Regions from separate parts of the Streptomyces sp. NPDC052109 genome, predicted to be linked through region 1. Evidence: riboswitches for the same ligand, from Rfam matches in the RefSeq annotation. Region 1 holds a riboswitch; each other region holds the start of a gene.
The links. A riboswitch is a leader RNA that binds a small molecule or an ion and turns the genes downstream of it on or off. The one in region 1 is predicted to bind S-adenosylmethionine.
Positions count from the first base shown of each region.

Region 2: linked by a shared signal. The riboswitch ahead of AB0L59_RS27535 (amino acid ABC transporter permease) and the one ahead of AB0L59_RS04650 (aminotransferase class V-fold PLP-dependent enzyme) in region 1 are both predicted to bind S-adenosylmethionine.
Region 3: linked by a shared signal. The riboswitch ahead of thrC (threonine synthase) and the one ahead of AB0L59_RS04650 (aminotransferase class V-fold PLP-dependent enzyme) in region 1 are both predicted to bind S-adenosylmethionine.

Region 1 covers NZ_JBFAWF010000001.1:1,017,668-1,025,111, forward strand. The annotation lists gene AB0L59_RS04635 (Rieske 2Fe-2S domain-containing protein) at 1-770, shown strand, start outside; gene AB0L59_RS04640 (cytochrome bc complex cytochrome b subunit) at 767-2,401, shown strand; gene trpD (anthranilate phosphoribosyltransferase) at 2,528-3,592, shown strand; SAM riboswitch class IV at 3,678-3,794, shown strand; gene AB0L59_RS04650 (aminotransferase class V-fold PLP-dependent enzyme) at 3,941-5,302, shown strand; gene AB0L59_RS04655 (Lrp/AsnC ligand binding domain-containing protein) at 5,814-6,095, opposite strand; gene AB0L59_RS04660 (rhomboid family intramembrane serine protease) at 6,092-6,835, opposite strand; gene AB0L59_RS04665 (hypothetical protein) at 6,996-7,235, shown strand; gene AB0L59_RS04670 (NYN domain-containing protein) at 7,277-7,444, shown strand, end outside.
Region 2 covers NZ_JBFAWF010000015.1:132,286-139,729, reverse strand. The annotation lists gene AB0L59_RS27560 (aliphatic sulfonate ABC transporter substrate-binding protein) at 1-547, shown strand, start outside; gene AB0L59_RS27555 (LLM class flavin-dependent oxidoreductase) at 544-1,872, shown strand; gene AB0L59_RS27550 (ferredoxin family protein) at 2,029-2,562, shown strand; gene AB0L59_RS27545 (putative leader peptide) at 2,738-2,848, shown strand; gene AB0L59_RS27540 (glutathione S-transferase C-terminal domain-containing protein) at 2,981-3,844, shown strand; SAM riboswitch class IV at 3,910-4,018, shown strand; gene AB0L59_RS27535 (amino acid ABC transporter permease) at 4,343-5,323, shown strand; gene AB0L59_RS27530 (amino acid ABC transporter ATP-binding protein) at 5,320-6,117, shown strand; gene AB0L59_RS27525 (ABC transporter substrate-binding protein) at 6,182-7,210, shown strand; gene AB0L59_RS27520 (GNAT family N-acetyltransferase) at 7,298-7,444, shown strand, end outside.
Region 3 covers NZ_JBFAWF010000010.1:48,713-56,156, reverse strand. The annotation lists gene groL (chaperonin GroEL) at 1-1,188, opposite strand, end outside; gene AB0L59_RS21280 (cold-shock protein) at 1,533-1,739, opposite strand; gene AB0L59_RS21275 (ubiquitin-like small modifier protein 1) at 2,171-2,446, opposite strand; gene thrC (threonine synthase) at 2,443-3,726, opposite strand; SAM riboswitch class I at 3,744-3,899, opposite strand; gene AB0L59_RS21265 (glucosyl-3-phosphoglycerate synthase) at 4,060-5,004, shown strand; gene AB0L59_RS21260 (trehalose-6-phosphate synthase) at 5,088-6,569, shown strand; gene otsB (trehalose-phosphatase) at 6,557-7,390, opposite strand.

The DNA of each region.
Region 1 (7,444 bases):
ACTTCGCGCTGGGCCTGACCCTCGGCGTGGCGCTGTTCTGCATCGGCGCGGGCGCGGTCCACTGGGCCCGCACCCTGATGTCGGACGTGGAGGTCGCCGACGACCGGCACCCGATCGAGGCCTCTCCCGAGGTCCGGGCGAAGGTCCACGAGGACTTCCGCCAGGGCGCGAAGGAGTCGGCGCTCGGCCGCCGCAAGCTGATCCGCAACACGATGTTCGGTGCGCTGGCCCTGGTGCCGCTCTCCGGCGTCATGCTGCTCGGCGGCCTCGGCCCCGCGCCCAGCACCTCGCTGCGCCACACCCTGTGGGCCAAGGGCAAGCGCCTGGTCAACATGAACACGAACCTGCCGCTGCGTCCCGAGGACGTCGCCGTCGGCTCGCTCACGTTCGCCAAGCCCGAGGGCCTGGAGGAGACGTCCGAGGAGTTCCAGACGGAGATCGCCAAGGCGGCCCTGATGATCGTCCGGCTGCAGCCGGGCAACATCAAGGACAAGCGCGAGCTCGACTGGTCGCACGAGGGCATCGTCGCCTTCTCGAAGATCTGCACCCACGTCGGCTGCCCGATCTCGCTGTACGAGCAGCAGACGCACCACGTGCTGTGCCCGTGCCACCAGTCCACCTTCGACCTCTCCGACGGTGCCCGAGTGATCTTCGGTCCCGCCGGCCACGCCCTGCCGCAGCTGCGCATCGGCGTGGACAGTGACGGTTACCTCCAGGCGCTCGGCGACTTCGAGGAGCCCGTCGGTCCTGCATTCTGGGAGCGCGGATGAGTACTGCAGCGAACGAGACCCGCTCTCGCGGGCAGGCTCCGGCCGGCGAGCGGATCGCCGACTGGGCCGACGGCCGGCTCGGGATCTACTCCCTGGCCAAGTCGAACATGCGCAAGATCTTCCCCGACCACTGGTCGTTCATGTTGGGCGAAGTGTGCATGTACAGCTTCATCATCATCATCCTGACGGGTGTCTATCTGACACTGTTCTTCCACCCGTCGATGAACGAGGTCGTGTACCACGGCTCGTATGTCCCGCTCCAGGGACAGCTGATGTCCGAGGCGTTCAACTCGACCCTGCACATCTCCTTCGACGTGCGCGGTGGTCTGCTCATGCGGCAGATCCACCACTGGGCCGCGCTGATCTTCCTGGCCGGCATGTTCGCGCACATGATGCGCGTGTTCTTCACCGGCGCGTTCCGCAAGCCGCGTGAGATCAACTGGCTGTTCGGCTTCCTGCTGTTCGTCCTCGGCATGTTCACCGGCTTCACCGGTTACTCGCTCCCGGACGACCTGCTCTCCGGCACCGGTGTCCGCTTCATGGAGGGCGCGATCCTGTCCGTGCCGATCGTCGGCACGTACCTGTCGTTCTTCCTGTTCGGCGGTCAGTTCCCCGGCCACGACTTCGTCGCCCGGTTCTACTCGATCCACATCCTGCTGCTGCCGGGCATCATGCTCGGCCTGATGGTGGGCCACCTGATCCTGGTCTTTTACCACAAGCACACGCAGTTCGCGGGTCCCGGAAAGACCGAGAAGAACGTCGTCGGCATGCCGCTGCTGCCGGTCTACATGGCCAAGGCCGGAGGCTTCTTCTTCCTGGTCTTCGGTGTCATCGCGGCCATCGCGGCGGTCGCCCAGATCAACCCGATCTGGGCCATGGGCCCCTACCGTCCGGACCAGGTGTCCACCGGCGCCCAGCCCGACTGGTACATGGGCTTCTCCGAGGGCCTGATCCGCTTCATGCCGGGCTGGGAGATCAACTTCTGGGGTCACACGCTCGTCCTGGGCGTGTTCATCCCGCTGATGATCTTCCCGCTGGTCCTGGTGGCGATCGCGGTCTACCCGTTCCTCGAGTCGTGGGTCACCGGCGACAAGAGCGAGCACCACATCCTGGACCGCCCGCGCAACGCCCCGACCCGTACCGGGTTCGGTGTCGCCTGGATGACGATCTACCTGACCCTGCTGGTCGGTGGTGGCAACGACCTGTGGGCCACGCACTTCCACCTGTCGATCAACGCGGTCACCTGGTTCGTCCGGATCTTCTTCTTCGTCGGCCCGGTCCTCACGTTCCTCGTCACCAAGCGGATCTGCCTCGGCCTGCAGCGCCGCGACCGCGAGAAGGTGCTGCACGGCCGTGAGACCGGCATCATCAAGCGCCTGCCGCACGGTGAGTTCATCGAGGTGCACGAGCCGCTCAGCCAGGAGCAGCTGCACACCCTCACGGCTCACCACCAGTACGAGCCGGCCGAGATCGGCCCGACGGTCGACGAGAACGGTGTCGAGCGCAAGGTCGGCGCCTCGGAGCGGCTGCGGGTGAAGCTGTCCAACGCCTACTACGGCGAGGACAACCAGATCCCGAAGCCGTCCGTCGACGAGTACAAGGAGATCACGAGCGGCCACGGCCACCACTGATCCCACGTCGCCACGCCACGCCGAAGGGCCCCGTCCGGGTTACGGACGGGGCCCTTCGCCCTGCCCGGGGGTCGATAGGGTGGGATCAACCACTGATTTCGTGTGTACGACACCCAGGAGCGGCTTATGAGCGCTGTGACCCCCGCTGGAGGCGACACCGCGGCGGGCCGCTCCTGGCCCGCCCTGCTGAACGGCCTGCTGGACGGCCGGAACCTGTCCGCGGACGACACCGCGTGGGCGATGGACCTGATCATGCGCGGTGAGGCCACCGACGCGCAGATCGCCGGCTTCATGGTGGCGCTGCGGGCCAAGGGCGAGACCGTCGAGGAGATCATCGGGCTCGTCCGCACGATGTACGCGCACGCCAACGTGATCGAGGTGCCGGGCCCGGCCGTCGACATCGTCGGCACCGGCGGCGACGGCGCCAAGACGGTGAACATCTCCACGATGTCGTCGATCGTCGTCGCGGGCACCGGTGCCAAGGTCGTCAAGCACGGCAACCGCGCCGCGTCCTCCGCGTCCGGCTCCTCCGACGTCCTGGAGAAGCTCGGGATCAATCTGAACCTGACCCCGCAGCGGGTCGCCGAGGTCGCCGAAGAAGCCGGCATCACCATCTGCTTCGCGGTGAAGTTCCACCCGTCGTTGCGTCATGTCGCCCCGGCCCGCGGCCAGTTGGGCATCCGCACCACCTTCAACGTGCTGGGCCCGCTGACCAATCCGGCCCATGTGCGCGCCCAGGCCGTCGGTGTGGCCGACCCCCGGATGGCGCCGATCGTGGCCGGTGTCCTCGCCGAGCGCGGCAACTCCGCGCTGGTCTTCCGCGGCGACGACGGCCTGGACGAGCTGACGACGACATCCACCTCGCGGGTGTGGGTGGTCCGGGACGGCAAGGTCACGGAGGAGTCCTTCGACCCGCGGCACGTGGGCATCGACCTCGTCCCGGTGGACGCCCTGCGCGGCGCCGACGCCGCGTACAACGCGGAGGTGGCGCGGCGTCTGCTGGACGGCGAGCAGGGTGCGGTGCGGGACGCGGTGCTGCTGAACGCGGCGGCGGCCCTGGTGGCCCTCCACCCGACGGACGCTTCGCTGGCCGACCAGCTCCGGGCCGGCATGGCCAGGGCCACCGAGTCCATCGACTCGGGCGCGGCGAAGCGGACGCTGGAGCGCTGGGTGGCGGCCAGCAATCGCTGATTCCCGCCCGGTGTGACGCAGGGCGCAGTCCGGATGGCGGACTGCGCCTTGCGTACGCAAGATCGTGTGGCAGGATACTGAACCAGGTCATGAGTGACAGTCATTCGGCCCCGGCCGGCTGTCCGGCAACCCTCCGTCCGTGGCGGGGTGCCCCGGGTGAAGACCAGGCCGTAGGCAGCGAGGTCTACGGCAAGCGCGGACCCCTCACGAAACCAGGGGTCCTGGTCGTCGAGGAGCCTTCCGTGAGCAAGCGAATGCGATAGGGCCGCAGAGCCCCGCCTCCGCATCCCTCTTTTCTCTTCCTCTTCCGTACGTCCCTTCGGCGTACGTCCTCACGGGAGTTCACCCATGTCTGTGTTCACCGCTGCCTCCGACCAGTCCGTTTGCTCACCTCTGCCCGTTCTGGGCCGGGATGTCACCGTTCCGCTCGTCACCGGCGGCGAGGTCACCTACGCGGCCCTCGACTACGCGGCCAGCGCCCCCGCCCTGCAGCGCGTCTGGGACGACGTGTCCGCCTACGCGCCGTACTACGGCAGCGTCCACCGCGGCGCCGGCTACCTTTCCCAGCTCTCCACCGACCTGTTCGAGAACGCCCGCAGGACGGTCGCGGAGTTCCTCGGCTGCCGCGCCGACGACCAGGTGGTCTTCACCCGCTCGACCACCGACTCCCTGAACCTGCTCGCCCGGGCCATCCCCGCCGACTGCCAGGTCTTCGTCTTCGAGACCGAACACCACGCCTCCCTGCTGCCCTGGCAGCACGCCCGCGTCACCTACCTCAACGCCCCGCGCACGCCGCAGCAGGCCGTCACGACCCTGGAGCGGGCCCTCGCCGGCCGTGAGCCCCACGGACCGGCCCTGGTCTGCGTCACCGGCGCCTCCAACGTCACCGGCGAGCTGTGGCCGGTGCGCGAACTGGCCGCCGCGGCGCACGCGCACGGTGCCCGGATCGTCCTCGACGCCGCCCAGCTCGCCCCGCACCAACCGGTGAACCTCCGTGACCTGGACGTCGACTGGGTCGCCTTCTCCGGCCACAAGCTCTACGCCCCCTTCGGCTCCGGTGTCCTGGCCGGCCGTGCCGACTGGCTGCGCGCGGCCGAGCCGTACCTCGCGGGCGGCGGCGCCAGCCGCAAGGTGACCCGGCGTCAGGACGGCGGAGTGGACGTGGAGTGGCACGAGAGCGCCGCCCGCCACGAGGCCGGCTCCCCGAACGTCATCGGCGCCTACTCCATCGCCTCGGCCTGCAAGGCGCTCACCGAGGCCGGCTGGGACACCCTGATCGCCCGCGAACAGCACCTGATCGCCAGGGCCCGCGCGGGCCTCGCCGAGGTCCCCGAGGTGAAGGTCCTCTCCCTCTTCGGCGACGACGCCCCGCGCGTCGGTGTCATCTCCTTCGTCGTGGAGGGCTGGAACAGCTCCCACTTCGCCGCCGCGCTCTCCGCCGAGTACGGCATCGGGGTCCGCGACGGTCTCTTCTGCGCCCACCCCCTCGTCCGCACCCTCCTCGGCAGCGACCCCCAGAGTCAGGGTGAATGCGGTGCCCCCGAGGCAGCGCCGGGCGAGAAGTCCCTGAACGCCATCCGCGTGAGCTTCGGCGCGGGCACCCCCGACGAGCACGTGGACCGCTTCGTCGCGGCCGTGAGGGAACTCGTCACCGAGGGTGCGAAGTGGACGTACAGGACGGAGGACGGCCGCTGCGTACCCGCGGTGTGAAGCCGGCGCAGGCGCCACCCCTGAGAGGCGCGGGAAACGGCGCGAGCGGCCAAGGCCGGATCCGCGCTCGCCGCCGGTGATCGGAAGCCCGCCGGCCAGGGCTCCCCGGGTGTCCCGGGCCCGCCGCCATGCCGCGGAGGGGCCGGGTGACCGGCTCGGGTGCGGCGCGACGCGGCCTCCGCGCCGGCGAAGTCGGCGGCCGCGCCCCACTGGCCGCCACAGCCACTGCGGAATCCTCCGTTGCGGCCGCCACCGGCTACCCGCCGTGCCGGGTGGTCACGGACGGTTGGCGGTGGCCCGCCACGAACCCGGTCGGGTAATCCAGCGGCACTGCGGTCGTCGGGGGCGCAGGGTGCACGGGCAGCCACGGCGATGTCCGGCCGGCGGTGGACGCGGGGCGCCGACGGTGACGGAGGCGGCCGCCGTCCACGCGTCCGGACCGGTGCGGGTCCGCGGGCCGCCGCCTCTGCGTCCCCTCGGGCCCCGGCAGCGCGGCCGGCGACAGGACCGCCTAGTTGTCCAGCCCGATCGAGAAGGCGGCCTCCAGGTCGTGCTGGGAGTACGTCCGGAACGCGACGTGCGTGTCGGTGGCCTCCACGCCGGGGATCCTGCTGATCCGGCCGGGGATGATGTCGGCCAGGTCGTCGTGCCGGCGGACCCGGACCATGGCGATCAGGTCGTAGGTGCCGGTGACCGAGAAGACCTCGCTGACGCTCTCCAGCGCGGCGATCTGCTCCGCGATCTCGGGGATCCGGTCCACGCTGGTCTTGATGAGGACGATCGCGGTGATCACGGCTGGTTCTCTCCCTCGGGTGCCGGAGCTGGGGCCGACTTCACTCTAGTCGTACGGCCGTAACGGGCCCACGCGTAGCCGAAGCCCAGGCCGAACCCCACGAGGTGCGCGAGGTACGCCACCCCGGGACCGTCGGAGCTCTGCTCCGCCGCCGCCCACTGCAGTGCCGCCCAGCACGGCAGCACGACCCATGCGGGGAACCGCAGCGGCAGGAAGAAGAGGAACGGGAGAAGACTGGTCACACGGGCGCGTGGGAACAGGTAGAGGAACGCACCCAGGACCGCCGAGATCGCCCCGGAGGCGCCGACCAGCGACTGCGTCGAGGCGGCGTTGGCGGCCGCGTAGCCGAGCAGGGCCAGATAACCGCAGCCGACGTAGAAGACGGTGAACTCCACCCGGCCCATCCGTTCCTCGGTCATCGCGCCGAAGACGAAGAGGAAGAGCATGTTGCCGAGCAGATGCACCCAGCTGCCGTGGACGAACAGGGCCGTGGCGGGGGTCAGGGCCGCGCGCACGGGCCTGGCGAACAGCTCGGCCGGGACCACGCCCCAGCGCCGGAAGTACGCCCGCTGCGCGGCGAGCAGCGCGTCCCCGGATCCGTACCCCGGGACGAGACCCGAGGCCGGCCCCAGGGCGAAGAGCAGACAGCACAGGGCGATGAGGCCGTACGTCATCGGTGCTGATGTGCTCCGGACCGCCCTGAGGGCCCTGCCGGCCGCCGTGCTCCACGCCCTGATCATGAACACAGAGCATGACGTAACGGGACGCAAGCTGACAGACCGCCTCGCCGCCGTGGACGGGCCAGCGGCGACTCCCCGCCAGGCCGTAGGGTTACGGCCACACGCGTCGGCCGGCGGCGCGGCAGCGAGCATGAGCGAGAGAAGGAAGCGGACAGCCACGATGACGGTTCCCCTGCCGACCGCGACCACCCGGTGGCGCTGCACCCTGTGCGGCAACCTCACCCGGTTCGACGTGACCCGTTCCTCGAAGGTCGTCGAGTACATCCACCTCGATCTGGCCGGGGAGCCGACCGTGGAGGAGCGTGAGGTGGTCAGTGAGACCATCGAGTCGGTGCGCTGCCGCTGGTGCAACGCGGTGGATCAGGTGGAACTGGTGGACAGGCCGGGTGCCGGCTCCTGAGCGGAGCGGCCCCGAAGAAGTGACGTAGTGGGGTGTGACGGATGGTGGAGACCGCAGGCGGGGGGCCGGGCGACGGCACCGCTGAGGTGCTTGACCGTCCGCTGCCCGACGGGGTGCGCCGCAGAGTCGTACAGATCGTCTCGGACGGTTTCGGCGGGCTGACCATGGCGGAACTGCCCGCCCAGCTGAGGCAGTACGCCCGGTTCACC
Region 2 (7,444 bases), on a different contig from region 1:
GAACGCGTTGAAAAGCGTCGGTCTCACGCCCAAGGACGTGAAGCTGGTCTTCCTCGACCCGGCGGCCGGCGCCACGGCGTTCAACACCGGGAAAGTGGACGCTTGGTCGATCTGGAACCCGCAGTCGGCGATCGCGGTCAAGAACGGCGCGCGGATCCTGGTGAAGGGCCTCCCGCCGATCGACCAGACGAGCAGTTACTACGTCGCGAGCGACACGTCGCTGAAAGACAAGACCAAGCGTGCGGCTCTGACGGACGTCCTGAAGAGGCTGTCGCGAGAGTTCGCCTGGGCCGTCAAGAACCCCGACAAATACGCGCAGGCGTTGTCGAAGGAGCAGGGCATCCCGCTGGACGACGCCAAGGCGTCCCTGGCCGCCTACTCGAACCGGGTGACTCCGGTGGAGAAGGCGGACATCGAGCTGGAGCAGAAGCTCGCCGACGCCTTCCTGGAGGCGGGCCAGATCACCAAGAAGGTCGACGTCCCGTCGAGCGTCGACAACCTCCTCCCGGCCGGTTACGACAGCTCGAAGCTGAAGGTCACCTCATGAGTGCGGGACGACGGCAACTCCACCTCAACGCCTTCCTCATGGAGGCGGGCCACCACGAGGCAGCGTGGCGGCTGCCGCACAGCAATCCCCGCGCGGACTTCGACCTACGGCACTGGATCGAGCTGGCGCAGCTGGCCGAGAGCGCCAAGTTCGACTCCCTGTTCCTCGCGGACGGCCCAGCCCTCATCGGCACCGGCGAGTTCCGGCCCCCGGGCCAGCTCGAGCCGCTGACGCTGCTGACCGCGCTGTCCCAGGCGACCAGCAGGATCGGCCTCATCGCCACCGTGTCGTCGACGTACAACGAGCCGTACAACCTCGCCCGCCGGCTCGCGTCCGTCGACCACGTCAGCGGCGGCCGCGCCGGCTGGAACATCGTCACCTCTGCGGGCGCCGACGAGGCGGCCAACTTCGGCCTCGACGACCGCCCCGGTCACGCCGAGCGCTACGCTCGCGCCGACGAGTTCCTGAAGGTTGCCAAGGCGCTGTGGGACAGCTGGGAGTACGAGGCCGTCGTCGCGGACCGGACCAAGGGACGTTACGCCGACCCTGCGCGGCTGCACCGGCTCGGCCATGAGGGCAGGTACTTCAAGGTGGCCGGCCCGCTCAACGTCGAGCGTCCGCCGCAGGGTTACCCGCTGCTGGTCCAGGCGGGCTCCTCGGAGGACGGCAAGGACTTCGCGGCACGGCACGCCGAGGCGATCTTCACTGCGCACACGACGTACGAGCGTGCGGCCGGCTTCTACGCCGACATCAAGGCACGGACCAGGGCCGCGGGGCGGGACCCGGACGGCGTCATCGTCCTGCCGGGCATCGTCCCGTACATCGGCTCGACCGAGGAGGAGGCCCGGGCGCTTGCGCGACAGTTCGATGAGCTGCGCGTCCCGGAGTACGGGCTGCGTCAGCTGGCCGGGGTGTTCGAGACCGAGCCGTCGGTCTTCGAACTCGACGCTCCGCTACCGGAGTTCATCCTGGCGAGGCCGAAGCTGGAGGGCTCGCAGAGCCGTTCCGACCTGATCACCGATCTCGCGGTGAGCGAGCACCTGACGGTTCGGCAGGTCATCTCCCGGCTCGGGGGCGGACGCGGTCACTTCGAGTTCGTGGGCACGCCCGAGCAGGTGGCGGACACGATTATCGCCTGGTTCGAGGGCGGTGCGGCGGACGGTTTCAACATCATGGCTCCCGCGCTGCCGTCGGGCCTTTCGGCCTTCGTCGAGCACGTGCTGCCGATCCTGCGCGGCAAGGGGTTGTTCCGCGAGGAGTACGAAGGCACGACCCTGCGTGAGCACTACGGGCTCCCGGTGCCTGCGAACCAGTTCCATGGCTGACCCGCATTCCGGCCCTGATCCGTTTCCCACGGCCGGCCCGCTTCCCGTGGCTGACCCGCTCGCGACTCCCGCCGCTTCCACTTCCCGAAGCGGCGGGAGTCCGCCCGCGCTGCGGGTCGAGGGCTTGCGCAAGACGTACGAGGACGGCTTCACCGGGTGGCCGGGCTCGACCCGGAGATACCGGATGGCGCGTTCTGCGGGCTGCTCGGCGAACCGGACCGCTGCATCGTCTGCGACCGGTGCATCGAGGTGTGCCCGACGCGCGTCTTCGACCGCGGTGCCGACGGCGTTCCGGTGATCGCGAGACAGGACAGCTGCCAGACCTGCTTCCAGTGCGAGGCGTACTGCCCGACCGACGCGCTGTTCGTCGCCCCACTGGTGACCGCGGTCGCTCCCGGCGCGCGATTCCGTGATGTGACAGAGCTCGAGGAATCCGGTCTGCTCGGCGGATACCGGCGTGAGCTCGGCTGGGGCAGGGGAAGGACGCTCGGTGCCCGCATTGCGGTCGGACCGGAGTATCCGGACCGACCAGGGTCTGGGTCGTCGCAGGATCAATGCCCAGACTCCTTTGCCCGGCCGAGGACGCTGGGCACCGACCCCGAAGAACGACTTGTCGCACGCCGCTCAGACGCTCCGCAAACGGGGACAAGGGATCGCAGGTTCACCACCTGTCGTCCCGGTGGTGCGTGACGTCCCGACGAGACCATCGCCGCATCCCGATGGTTGCAGTGGAAAACGTGTGGTGACTGTGTCGAGCGGGGCCGCCGTCCATCGGGCCGTCCGCGATGCGGGACGGCCCTCTTGACGACGATGTCGGTCGGATCGACACTCACCAACGGAATCCTAGTGATTGGGTAGGGAACATATGAGGCGCTTGGAGCCGGTCACCGCACGCGTGAGCCGTTCGCCTCTGCTGACCTCCCGCCGTCACATCGATCTGCTGCGTGTCTGCAGCGCGATCAACCCCCAGGGCTGAGCCGCGCCCATCCCGTGCCGGCGGCGCCCCGCGAGCGGGGCTCACGCGTCCGACGCGCACGGATGAGCCCCGCTCCCTCGACCGACGTCGCTTCCGCCGCGCGTACGTCCGCGCCCGCTCCCGGGGAGAGTCATGACCGTCACACCGTTGGCCGCCCACGCCTCCGACCGACCCGCGCCCGCCTTCCGGGGCCGGATCGGCCGAGACGCGCGCAGCGGCCACTACGCCGTTCCCGGCCGATACCGCCTCCATCTGTCGACCGCCTGTCCCGACGGCCTGCGCATCGCCATCACCCACGGCCTGCTCGGCCTGGACACCGTCTGTCCGGCCACCTTCCTGCCGGCCGTCCCCGACTGCCCCGAGGGCGGCCACTCGGCCCTGCGGCCGCTGTACGAGGCCGGCGCCCACCGGTACACCGGTCCGGCCGTCGCTCCGGTGCTCAGCGACGAATGGTCCGGGCGGATCGTGAGCACCCATGCCCCGGACATCATGCGCGACCTCGACCGCCGGTTTGGCGGTGACCGTCTCTCGCTCTACCCGTGCGGCGCGGAGTCGGAGATCGAGGCGGTCGAGCGGATGTGCGCGCAGGGCATCGAGGAGGCCGCGCAGCGCGCCGGATCGGCCGGTGGCGAGCCGGTGGAACGTGACCTGGCCCTGAGCGCGCTGCTGGAAACGCTCGGCGCCCTCGACCGCTGGCTCGTCGGCCGCACGTATATGATCCGCGACGAAATCACCGCCGCGGACGTCGAGTTGTGGGTCGCGGTGGTCCATCTCGACACCGTGCACCGCAACCACCTGGATGCCGCCGCGGTCCAGCGCGTCGCCGACCACCCAGTGCTGTGGGCCTACGCCCGACGCCTGACCGCCCACGCCGCGTTCGGCGCCTACCTCGACCTCGACGGCATCGAGCGCCGTCATGACGCCCGCTGCCATGGACTGGAGGCTGCCGGAGCAGCCGTCCAGATCCTGGACTGGGCGGCACACGCGGCCGGTTAGCCGTTCCACCTGGTGGACCGGCATTGACATTCGTTCGGGCAATTGTCTTAACTACGGCCCTGAACGGTCATGAGTGTCAGCGACAAGCCCTGGCTAGCTGGCCGGCAACCCTCGCGCCGCGGTGGGGTGCCCCAGGTGACGACCGGACCGAAGACGTTTCGGTAAGCGCGAGGCCCACAGGGCCGGAACAGTGATGGTGACGCCATGTACGCAGCTCCCAGGACGGCCGCACGCCGCTCCCAGGGCTGCGTACGGCCGTACGCGAACCTGCTCGTCACCGATCGTGCTGTCGATCTGCTCCGCGTGAACAGCGCACTGTGTACCGCACCGGGCTGTGCCCGCTGTCGGGGCTGACCTCTCCCCGCAGCCCCCGCGTTTCCTGACGAACACCGCCCGTGCGGTGTGCCGTTGTCCTCCCTGTCCCCGGTACCCCGCCGTCGTGTGCGCCCCCGCATGCCGCCGCGCTTCCGGGGTGTTCCCACCCAGCCGGAGCCCACCATGAGTGAACCCCCTGGCGCCACCGTCACCCTCCCCGAGGCGCCGACCTCCGACGAACCGTCGAAAGCCCTCACCGCCCAGCGCGTGCTGCCGTTGCGGCGGCCAGGACGCTGGATCGCCACCGCGGTTGTGTTGGTCCTGGTCGCCCAGTTCGTGCACGGACTGGTGACCAACCCCTTCTACCAGTGGGACCGCTGGGGCTACTGGTTCCTGCGCCCCACCATCCTCGACGGCTTGCTGATCACGCTTCAAGTCACCGCCTACAGCGCGGTGCTGGGCCTGATCGGCGGCATCGTGCTCGCTCTGGCCCGGCTGTCGAGGAGCCCCGTGCTGCGCGCGGTCAGCTGGACCTACGTCTGGGCGCTGCGTTCCGTCCCGCTCATCGTGGTGCTGATCTTCCTCTACAACTTCAGTGCCCTGTACAAGACGTTGAGCGTCGGCGTGCCCTTCGGTCCGGCCTTCATCTCCTTCGACGAGTCGAAGCTCGCCACCGACATGGTCGTCGCCGTCATCGGCCTCAGCCTCAACGAGGCCGCCTACGCGGCCGAGGTGGTCCGCGGCGGCATCCTCTCCGTCGACCAGGGCCAGCATGAGGCGGCAGCGGCGCTCGGCCTGCCGAAGGGCTACCAGTTCCGGAAGATCGTCTTCCCACAGGCGCTGCGCTCGATCGTCCCGAACTACGTCAACCAGCTCATCGGCCTGATCAAGGGGACCTCGCTGGTCTTCTACGTCTCCCTGCTCGACCTGTTCGGCTCCGCGCAGACGATGGGCTCCACCTATCCCGGCGACATAGTGCCGCTGCTGCTGGTCGTCACCGTCTGGTACCTGATCCTGACCAGTGTCGTCTCCGTCATCCAGTTCTACGTCGAGCGGCACTACGCCCGCGGTGCCACCCGCAGCCTGCCGCCGACACCGCTGCAGAAGCTCCGCACCGGGCTCACCGACCTGCGGGCCCGCATCCGCCGGGAGGCCGCCGTATGACCGCCGGAACGATCGAGGCCCTGGCGGACGTCGAGGCCGCCACCGTCGAGGTCCACGACGTGCACAAGTGGTACGGCACCCACCGGGTGCTGGACGGCGTCGACCTCACCGTCCGCCCCGGCGAGGTCACCGTGATCCTCGGCCCTTCGGGCTCCGGCAAGTCCACCCTGCTGCGGGTCATCAACCACCTGGAGAAGCCCGAGATCGGCCACGTCAGCATCAACGGCGAGCTGATCGGCGTACGAAGGCAGGGCGACCGGCTGAAGGAGCTCAGCGAGCGGGCGATCCTCACCCAGCGCGGACGGATCGGCTTCGTCTTCCAGAACTTCAACCTCTTCCCGCACCTGACCGTCCTGGACAACGTGGCCGCCGCCCCGGTCGCCACCGGCCGGCTCGGCAGGACCGAGGCCCGGGAACTCGCCCGTGAACTCCTCGGCCGGGTGGGCCTGGCCGACAGGACCGGCGCCTACCCGCGCCAGCTCTCCGGCGGCCAGCAGCAGCGCGTCGCCATCGCCCGCGCCCTCGCGCTGCGCCCCGGCGTCATCCTCTTCGACGAGCCCACCTCCGCCCTCGACCCCGAACTGGTCGGCGAGGTCCTCGCCGTCATCAAGGACCTTGCGACCAGCGGCACCACTCTCGTCATCGTCACCCACGAGATCGGCTTCGCCCGCGAGATCGCCGACCGGGTCGTCTTCATCGACGGCGGCAGGGTCGTCGAGCAGGGCCCGCCCTCCGAGGTCCTCGACAACCCGCGGCACGAGCGGACCAGGGACTTCCTCAGCAAGGTCCTCTGACCCGCCGAGCCCTTCAGATGTCCCCCCACGCCACCCTCATCACCTCCAGCGACAAGGAACGGCCATGCCCACCCAGTTCACCCGACGCAGCCTGATTCGCGGCATCACGGCGGCGACCGCCGTCGCCTCCCTGGCCACCGGGCTCGCCGCCTGCGGTGGCAACAGCGACGCGGCCACCACCACCCAGGCCGCCGCCAAGTCCGGCGAGGTCGTCATCGGCCAGGTCTCCAACGGCGCCGCCCAGCAGACCTCCATCAAGGTCTCCGAGGTCAAGTCCATCAGAGCCGAACTGCCCGCCGCCGTCCGGAAGAGCGGCAAGCTGGAGATCGGCATCGGCGCCCTGCCGGCCGGCTTCCCGCCGCTGGCGTACGTGGGCAGCGACCAGAAGACCCTCACCGGCGCCGAGCCCGACTTCGGCCGCCTGGTCGCCGCGGTCCTCGGCCTCGAGCCCGAGGTGAAGAACTCCACCTGGGAGAACCTCTTCGTCGGCATCGACAGCGGCAAGGTCGACGTGGCCTTCTCCAACGTCACCGACACCGAGGAACGCAAGAAGAAGTACGAGTTCGCCTCCTACCGCCAGGACAACCTCGCCTTCACCGTGCCGAAGAAGAGCACCTGGAACTTCGACGGCAACTACGAGAACCTCGCCGGCAAGACGGTCTCCGTGGGCTCCGGCACCAACCAGGAGAAGATCCTCCTGGAGTGGAAGGCCAAGCTGGCCGAGGAGGGCAAGAAGCTCACCGTCAAGTACTTCCAGGACACCAACAGCGTCTACCTCGCCCTGTCCAGCGGCAAGATCGACGCCTACTTCGGCCCCAACCCCGGCATCGCGTACCACAACCGCCAGGTCGCGACCACTCCCAACGCCACGCGTACGGCGGGCACTTACTCCGGCGCCGGCGCGAATCTGCAGGGCCTGATCGCGGCCACCGCGAAGAAGGGCAGCGGCCTGGCCAAGCCGCTCGCCGACGCCATCAACCACCTGATCGAGAACGGTCAGTACGCCCAGTGGCTCAAGGCCTACAACCTCTCCAATGAGGCCGTCGCCAAGTCCGAGGTCAACCCGCCCGGACTGCCGCTCGACAACTCCTGACCACCGCGTGCCGGGGACTCCGCCGCCGCCCCGCGGTGGAGTCCCCGCGCCGGACAACCCGAGCCGCACACCGGAGACCGCCACACCATGTCCGTCATCGCCCTCGACGCCAGTTCGTCGCACATCCTGGACAACCCCGCCTGGGCAGCCCTCACCGGCCCGCACGCCTCCTTCGCCGAACGCGTCGGCCACGCCGTCCGCTACCAGCAGGACGTGGCGCCCTTCCACGCCCTC
Region 3 (7,444 bases), on a different contig from region 1:
GTCCTCGATGCGGTGCTTGCGCTCCTTGAGCTCCACCTCGGTGGCGGCACCGGCCTTGATGACCGCGACACCGCCGGCGAGCTTCGCCAGGCGCTCCTGCAGCTTCTCGCGGTCGTAGTCCGAGTCGCTGTTCTCGATCTCGGCGCGGATCTGGTTCACGCGGCCGTTGACCTGCTCCGAGGAGCCGGCACCGTCGACGATGGTGGTCTCGTCCTTGGTGATGACGACCTTGCGGGCGCGGCCCAGGAGGTCCAGGGTCGCGTTCTCCAGCTTGAGGCCGACCTCCTCGGAGATGACCTCGCCGCCCGTGAGGATGGCGATGTCGCCGAGCATGGCCTTGCGGCGGTCACCGAAGCCCGGGGCCTTGACGGCGACGGACTTGAAGGTGCCGCGGATCTTGTTGACGACCAGGGTCGACAGGGCCTCGCCCTCGACGTCCTCGGCGATGATCAGCAGCGGCTTGCCCGACTGCATGACCTTCTCCAGGAGCGGGAGCAGGTCCTTGACCGAGGAGATCTTGGAGTTGGCGATGAGGATGTACGGGTCCTCGAGCACCGCCTCCATGCGCTCCATGTCGGTCGCGAAGTAGGCGGAGATGTAGCCCTTGTCGAAGCGCATGCCCTCGGTGAGCTCGAGCTCCAGGCCGAAGGTGTTGCTCTCCTCGACGGTGATGACGCCTTCCTTGCCGACCTTGTCCATGGCCTCGGCGATCAGCTCGCCGATCTGGGTGTCGGCGGCGGAGATGGACGCGGTGGAGGCGATCTGCTCCTTGGTCTCGACGTCCTTCGCCTGCTCCAGCAGGGCGGCGGAGACGGCCTCGACGGCCTTCTCGATACCGCGCTTCAGAGCCATCGGGTTGGCACCGGCGGCGACGTTGCGCAGACCTTCCTTGACGAGGGCCTGGGCGAGCACGGTCGCGGTGGTCGTACCGTCACCGGCGACGTCGTCCGTCTTCTTGGCGACTTCCTTGACCAGCTCGGCGCCGATCTTCTCGTACGGGTCCTCGAGCTCGATCTCCTTGGCGATGGAGACACCATCGTTGGTGATCGTGGGGGCGCCCCACTTCTTCTCGAGGACGACGTTGCGGCCCTTGGGGCCGAGCGTCACCTTGACGGCGTCCGCGAGCTGGTTCATGCCGCGCTCGAGGCCGCGCCGCGCCTCCTCGTCGAACGCGATGATCTTGGCCATGTGAAGTGGTCCCTCCAGGACTGGGGGTGATTCCTTCGGACCGCGCCCGCGCCCGCGACGGACGGCTCGCCGGCCGCGTGGTTCCTTGCCCCACTTGGCCCGCGGGCCTCACCGACCCGGTCCTTCACTGTCACTCTCACCTTCAGAGTGCTAACGCCAATGATTAGCACTCGGCATGGTCGAGTGCAAGCGCCTACAGGGGTACGGATCCGTCGTAAGCCGCCCGCGAACACCGGCGACGATCACCGCCCGCCGTCCGGGCACGCCGAAGGGCCCGCACCCTGTGCGAGGTGCGGGCCCTTCGAAGATGAACAGAAGAACGTCGCTGTCAGCCGACGCGTGCTTCAGCTGGTCGCCAGCCGGACCATGTCCGCCTGCGGGCCCTTCTGACCCTGCGAGATCTCGAAGTCGACCCGCTGTCCCTCTTCCAGGGTGCGGTAACCGTCCATCTGGATCGCGCTGTAGTGGACGAAAACATCCGCACCACCGTCGACCGCGATGAAGCCGTACCCCTTCTCCGCGTTGAACCACTTGACGGTGCCCTGAGCCATGCCTAACTCCCCTATTACTGGCCCTTGCACAGATCCACACTTCGCGGACCCGGGTCAGACCTCACCCCCCATGGGACGGGGGCGTGCGCCGGAACGCGTCGACCGCGGCTGAATGTATCTGTCCAACTGCCGTCTGCAACAGGTCAATCGGACGAGAATTCTGGACGGGAACGGTCCGGAATGTAGTGAGAATTCGCCCGAATTCCGGGCAAGTCGGGCCCCATAAAGGGCACAAAAGCCGCATAAAACCCGCACACTTTGGCTACTTCTTGTCGGGCACGCGGCATGAATACAGGGCCCCCGACCCGTCCGGCCGAGAGCGCGTTCCCCAACTCTACCGCGCTCAATCACACAGAATTGCCCCCTCCGCTTCTCTCGCGGAGGGGGCAATTCGATGAACAATGAGTAACTGAAGTTACCCAAGGTAACGATCAACCGCCGGCGACCGCCGGAATGATGGAGACACCGGCGCCGTCCGGGGTCGTGGTCTCCAGCCCCTGCTCGAAGCGGACGTCGTCGTCATTCACGTAGACATTGACGAACCGGCGCAGCTTGCCCTGGTCGTCCAGGACGCGCGCGGCGATCCCGGTGTGGTTCTTCTCCAGGTCCTCGATGACCTCGGCGAGGGTCGCGCCCTCGGCCGTCACCTCGGCCCGGCCCCCGGTGTAGGTGCGCAGGATGGTGGGGATGCGAACGGTCACGCTCATGCGAGGCCAGCCTCTCGGAAGGAGTCCAGGGTCGGGCGGATGGTGGCGGTGAGGCCGGTCCCGGCCACCGCGTCGAGGGTCTTCAGGCCGTCACCGGTGTTGAGGACCACCGTGGTCTTCGTCGGGTCCAGGGCGCCGTCCTTGAGCAGCTTGCGGGTGACGCCGACGGTCACCCCGCCCGCCGTCTCCGCGAAGATGCCCTCGGTGCGGGCCAGCAGCTTGATGGCGTCGACGACTTCCTCGTCCGTGACGTCCTCCACCGCACCGCCGGTGCGGCGCGCGATGTCCAGGACGTACGGCCCGTCGGCCGGGTTGCCGATGGCCAGGGACTTGGCGATCGTGTTCGGCTTCTGGGGCCGCACGACGTCGTGCCCGGCCTTGAAGGCGGTCGACACCGGCGAGCAGCCCTCGGCCTGGGCGCCGAAGATCTTGTACGGCCTGTCCTCGACCAGACCCAGCTTGATCAGCTCCTGCAGCCCCTTGTCGATCTTCGTGAGCTGGGAGCCGGAGGCGATCGGGACCACGATCTGGTCGGGCAGCCGCCAGCCGAGCTGCTCACAGATCTCGTACGCGAGGGTCTTGGAGCCCTCCGCGTAGTACGGCCGCAGATTGACGTTGACGAAGCCCCAGCCCTCGCCGGCCGGGTCGCCGATCAGCTCGGAGCAGAAACGGTTCACGTCGTCGTAGTTGCCCTCGATGCCGACGAGTTCGCCGCCGTAGACGGCGGCCATCACGACCTTGCCCTGCTCCAGGTCGTGCGGGATGAACACGCAGGAGCGGAAGCCGGCCCGGGCCGCGGCGGCGCCGACGGCACCGGCGAGGTTGCCGGTGGAGGAGCAGGACAGGGTGGTGAAGCCGAAGGCGCGCGCGGCCTCCAGGGCCTGGGCGACCACGCGGTCCTTGAAGGAGTGGGTCGGGTTGCCGGAGTCGTCCTTCACGAACAGGCCGCCGGTGACGCCGAGTTCGGCGGCGAGGTTGTCGGCCTTGACGAGCTTGGTCCAGCCCGGGTTCAGGTTCGGCTTGTCGGCCACGTCCGCCGGGACCGGCAGCAGCGGGGCGTACCGCCAGATGTTCGCGGGGCCGGCCTCGATGCGGCGGCGCAGCTCTTCGGTGTCGTAGGCGGAGAAGTCGTAGGCGATCTCCAGCGGGCCGAAACACTCCTCGCAGGCGAACACCGGGCCGAGCGGGACGCGGTGACCGCACTCGCGACAGCTCAGGGCCGCGGCGGGACCGAGGTCGACGGTGGGGGTGCTGGAGCTTGCAACTGTCTGCACAGCCATGGAGGCGAGGCCCTTTCTCCTCATCTTCCTCACGACGCATCTCGCCGTGAGACGGATTTGGCACCTTCCCTAGCCGGGAGCCTCGCGGAGCGATCACTGCGGATCTACGAGTACCGACTGGAGGGTTGCCGGGGCTTCATCGGGCCGTGTCCCTCTGCCCCTCTGGATGAGCGGTATTCGGTTGTGGACGCGCGCGACCCCCGACATGCGATGGTCATCGGCGTTGTTCAAGACTGTAACCGAAGGCCAGGACAGTTGAGATAGTCGTCCGAACCGCGAGATGGATCACACGATCACCCCCGTGTGATCACGAACAGTGAGGAGCCGCAGACCGTGCTGGAAGAAGTCGAGCGCTGGCTGGCCACCCGCTCCTGGTCCGTGGCCGATCGACCGCTCCACCGGATCCTGTCCGCCAAACAGCGCACGGGGCAGACGGTCAGCGTCGTGCTGCCCGCCCTCAACGAGGAGGAGACGGTCGGCGACATCGTCGCGGTGATCCGTCACGACCTCGTCGAGCAGGCCCCGCTCGTCGACGAGATCGTCGTCGTCGACTCCGGCTCCACCGACCGCACCTTCGAGGTGGCCGCCGCCGCGGGCGCCCGGGTCGTTCACCGGGACGAGATCCTGCCCCGCGTTCCGGCCGTCCCCGGAAAGGGCGAGGTGCTGTGGCGCTCGCTCCTCGTCACCACCGGCGACCTCGTCTGTTTCGTCGACGCCGACCTGAGGGAGTTCTCCTCCGACTTCGTCTCCGGGATCGTCGGCCCGCTGCTCACCGAGCCGGACGTCGACCTGGTCAAGGCCATGTACGACCGCCCGCTCGCCGGTACGGCCGGGCAGGGCGGCCGGGTCACCGAGCTGATGGCCCGCCCGCTGCTGAACATGCACTGGCCGCAGCTCGCCGGATTCGTGCAGCCGCTCGGCGGCGAGTACGCCGCCCGGCGCTCACTGCTGGAGCAGTTGCCGTTCCCCGTCGGCTACGGCGTCGAGCTGGGCATGCTGGTGGACGCGCTGCACCTGGTGGGCCTGGACGCGCTGGCCCAGGTCGATGTGGGGGTCCGCAAGCACCGGCACCAGGACGGCCAGGCGCTCGGCCGGATGGCCGCGGCGATCTACCGCACGGCCCAGCTCCGGCTGGCCCGCGGCCATCTGGTCCGGCCGTCCCTCACCCAGTTCGAGCGGGGCGAGGACGGCTTCGAGCCGCGCACGTACTCGGTGGACACCGAGGAGCGGCCGCCGATGGTGGAGATCGCGGAGTACGCCGGGCGCAGGGTGGCGTGAACCGGCCGCAGCGGTCGTATACGTCGGCGCGCCGTGCTCGGCCGTACGTTTGAGCGTTTCCGGGCCGGGCTAGGTTGAGGACCATGGCTTCCACGGACGGTGCTGAGGTGCTGGTCGCGTCCAATCGCGGCCCGGTTTCGTACACGGTGGACGAGAGCGGCGCGCTGCGCGCCAAGCGGGGCGGCGGCGGGCTGGTCTCGGGGCTGTCGGCCATCGGGGCGGACGCGGACTCGGTGTGGGTGTGCGCGGCGCTCGGCGACGGCGACCGGGAGGCCGTACGGCGTGCGGGCGGCGGGCTGCTGCCGGCCGTGGACACCGGCGGACAGCGGGTGCGGATGCTCGACATCGACGCCTCGGTGCACACGGACGCCTACAACGGGATCGCCAACTCGGTCCTCTGGTTCGTCCACCACATGCTGTACCAGACCCCGCTGGAGCCGGTCTTCGACGCGGAGTTCCGGCGGCAGTGGGCGTCGTACGAGGCCTACAACCGGGCGTTCGCCGAGGCGCTGGCCCAGGAGGCGGCCGAGCGCGCGGCCGTGCTGATCCAGGACTACCACCTGTGCCTCGTGCCCGGAATGCTCCGCGAGCTCCGCCCCGACCTGCGCATCGGGCACTTCTCGCACACCCCGTGGGCGCCCCGCGAGTACTTCGAACTGCTTCCGCAGGACATCCGCGAGCGGCTGCTGGCGGGCATGCTCGGGGCGGACCGGGTGGGGTTCCTGACCTGGCGGTGGGCCACGGCGTTCATGAAGTGCGCCGAGGGCCACGCGGACCGCTATGAGGTGGCCTGGCCGTCGGGGGCTCCGCGGCACGTCGGGCATCTGGACGGACAGCGGCGCCGTACGTACGTCGGTGTGCACTCCCTCGGCGCCGACGGCGCCTTCCTGCGGGCCCGCTCGCACGAACCGGACGTCGAGGAGCGGATGGCGGCCCTGAAGGAGGAGATCGGCGCGGAACGCAAGACCGTCGTCCGCGTCGACCGCACCGAGCTGTCCAAGAACATCGTGCGCGGGCTGCTGGCCTACCGGCAGCTGCTGGAGGACCACCCCGAGTGGCGTGAGCGGGTGGTGCATGTCGCGTTCGCGTATCCGTCGCGGCAGGACCTCGCCGTGTACCGGGACTACACGGCCGCGGTGCAGCGGGTGGCCCAGGAGATCAACGCGGACTACGGCACGCCCGGCTGGACCCCGGTGGTGTTGCACGTCAAGGACGACTTCGCCCGCTCCCTGGCCGCCTACCGGCTCGCCGACGTGGCCCTGGTCAATCCGATCCGGGACGGCATGAACCTGGTCGCCAAGGAGATCCCCGTCGTCTCCGACCAGGGCTGTGCGCTGGTGCTGTCCCGGGAGGCCGGGGCGTACGAGGAGCTGGGCTCCGACGCGTTCGTGGTCAACCCCTACGACGTCCTGGAGACCGCGCGGGCCCTGAACGAGGCTCTCTCCCTGCGGCCGGAGGAGCGGGCGGACCGCGCCAAGAGGCTCGCGGCGGCGGCCACCGCGCTGCCCCCGGCCCAGTGGTTCCTGGAGCAGCTGCGGGCGCTCAGGGAGCTTCAGCCCAGCTGAGCCGCCAGCGCCCGCAGCAGCTGCACGACGCCCTCGGGGCCGTCGACCACCAGGTCGGCCCGTTCCGCCAGCTCGGTGACCTCCGTGCTGCCGCTGCAGACCAGGAGGCCGGGGACGCCGTCGGAACGGAGCTTGTCGACGGCGGCGAAGGCGGGAAGGTCGCCGAGGTCGTCACCGGCGTAGACGACCGACTCGGCGCCGGTCCGGCGGACGTGGTCGGCGAGGGCCACGCCCTTGTCCATGCCCGGCGGGCGCAGTTCCAGGACCATGCGGCCGGGTTCCACGATCAGGCCGTGGCGGGTGGCGAGATCGGTGAGGGGGCCGCGCAGCGCCTCGAACGCGGCGTGCGGGTCGTCGGCGCGGCGGGTGTGCACCGCCACCGCCCGGCCCTTCTCCTCGATCCACGTGCCGTGCCAGGCGCCGGCGCGCTCCAGGACGCCCGGCAGCTCGGCTCGGGCCGCCGCCACGCCGGGGTGCGGGGGCGGGGCGGTGACGGCTCCGGTGACCGCGTCCCAGCGTTCGGCGCCGTAGTGGCCGAGGACCGTCAGGTGCTCCAGACCGGGGACGCCGGCGAAGCCGCCGTAGCGGACCGCGACGCCGGCCGGGCGGCCGGTGACCACGGCGACGGAGGCCACCTTGGGCGCGAGGGCGGCGAGGGCGGGTACCGCCTCGGGGTGGGCGCGGGCCCGCTCGGGGTCGGCGACGATGGGGGCCAGCGTGCCGTCGAAGTCGAGGCCGACGGTCGCTGCGCTCGGTTTCGCGAGGAGGGCCGCGAGTCCGTCCCGGCCTGGCTGGGTCTGCGGGGTCGGCAGAGGGTCCATACACCGACACTATCCAGGCTCGGCCGGACTCACTCCTGGGGCTCCGCCCCGGGA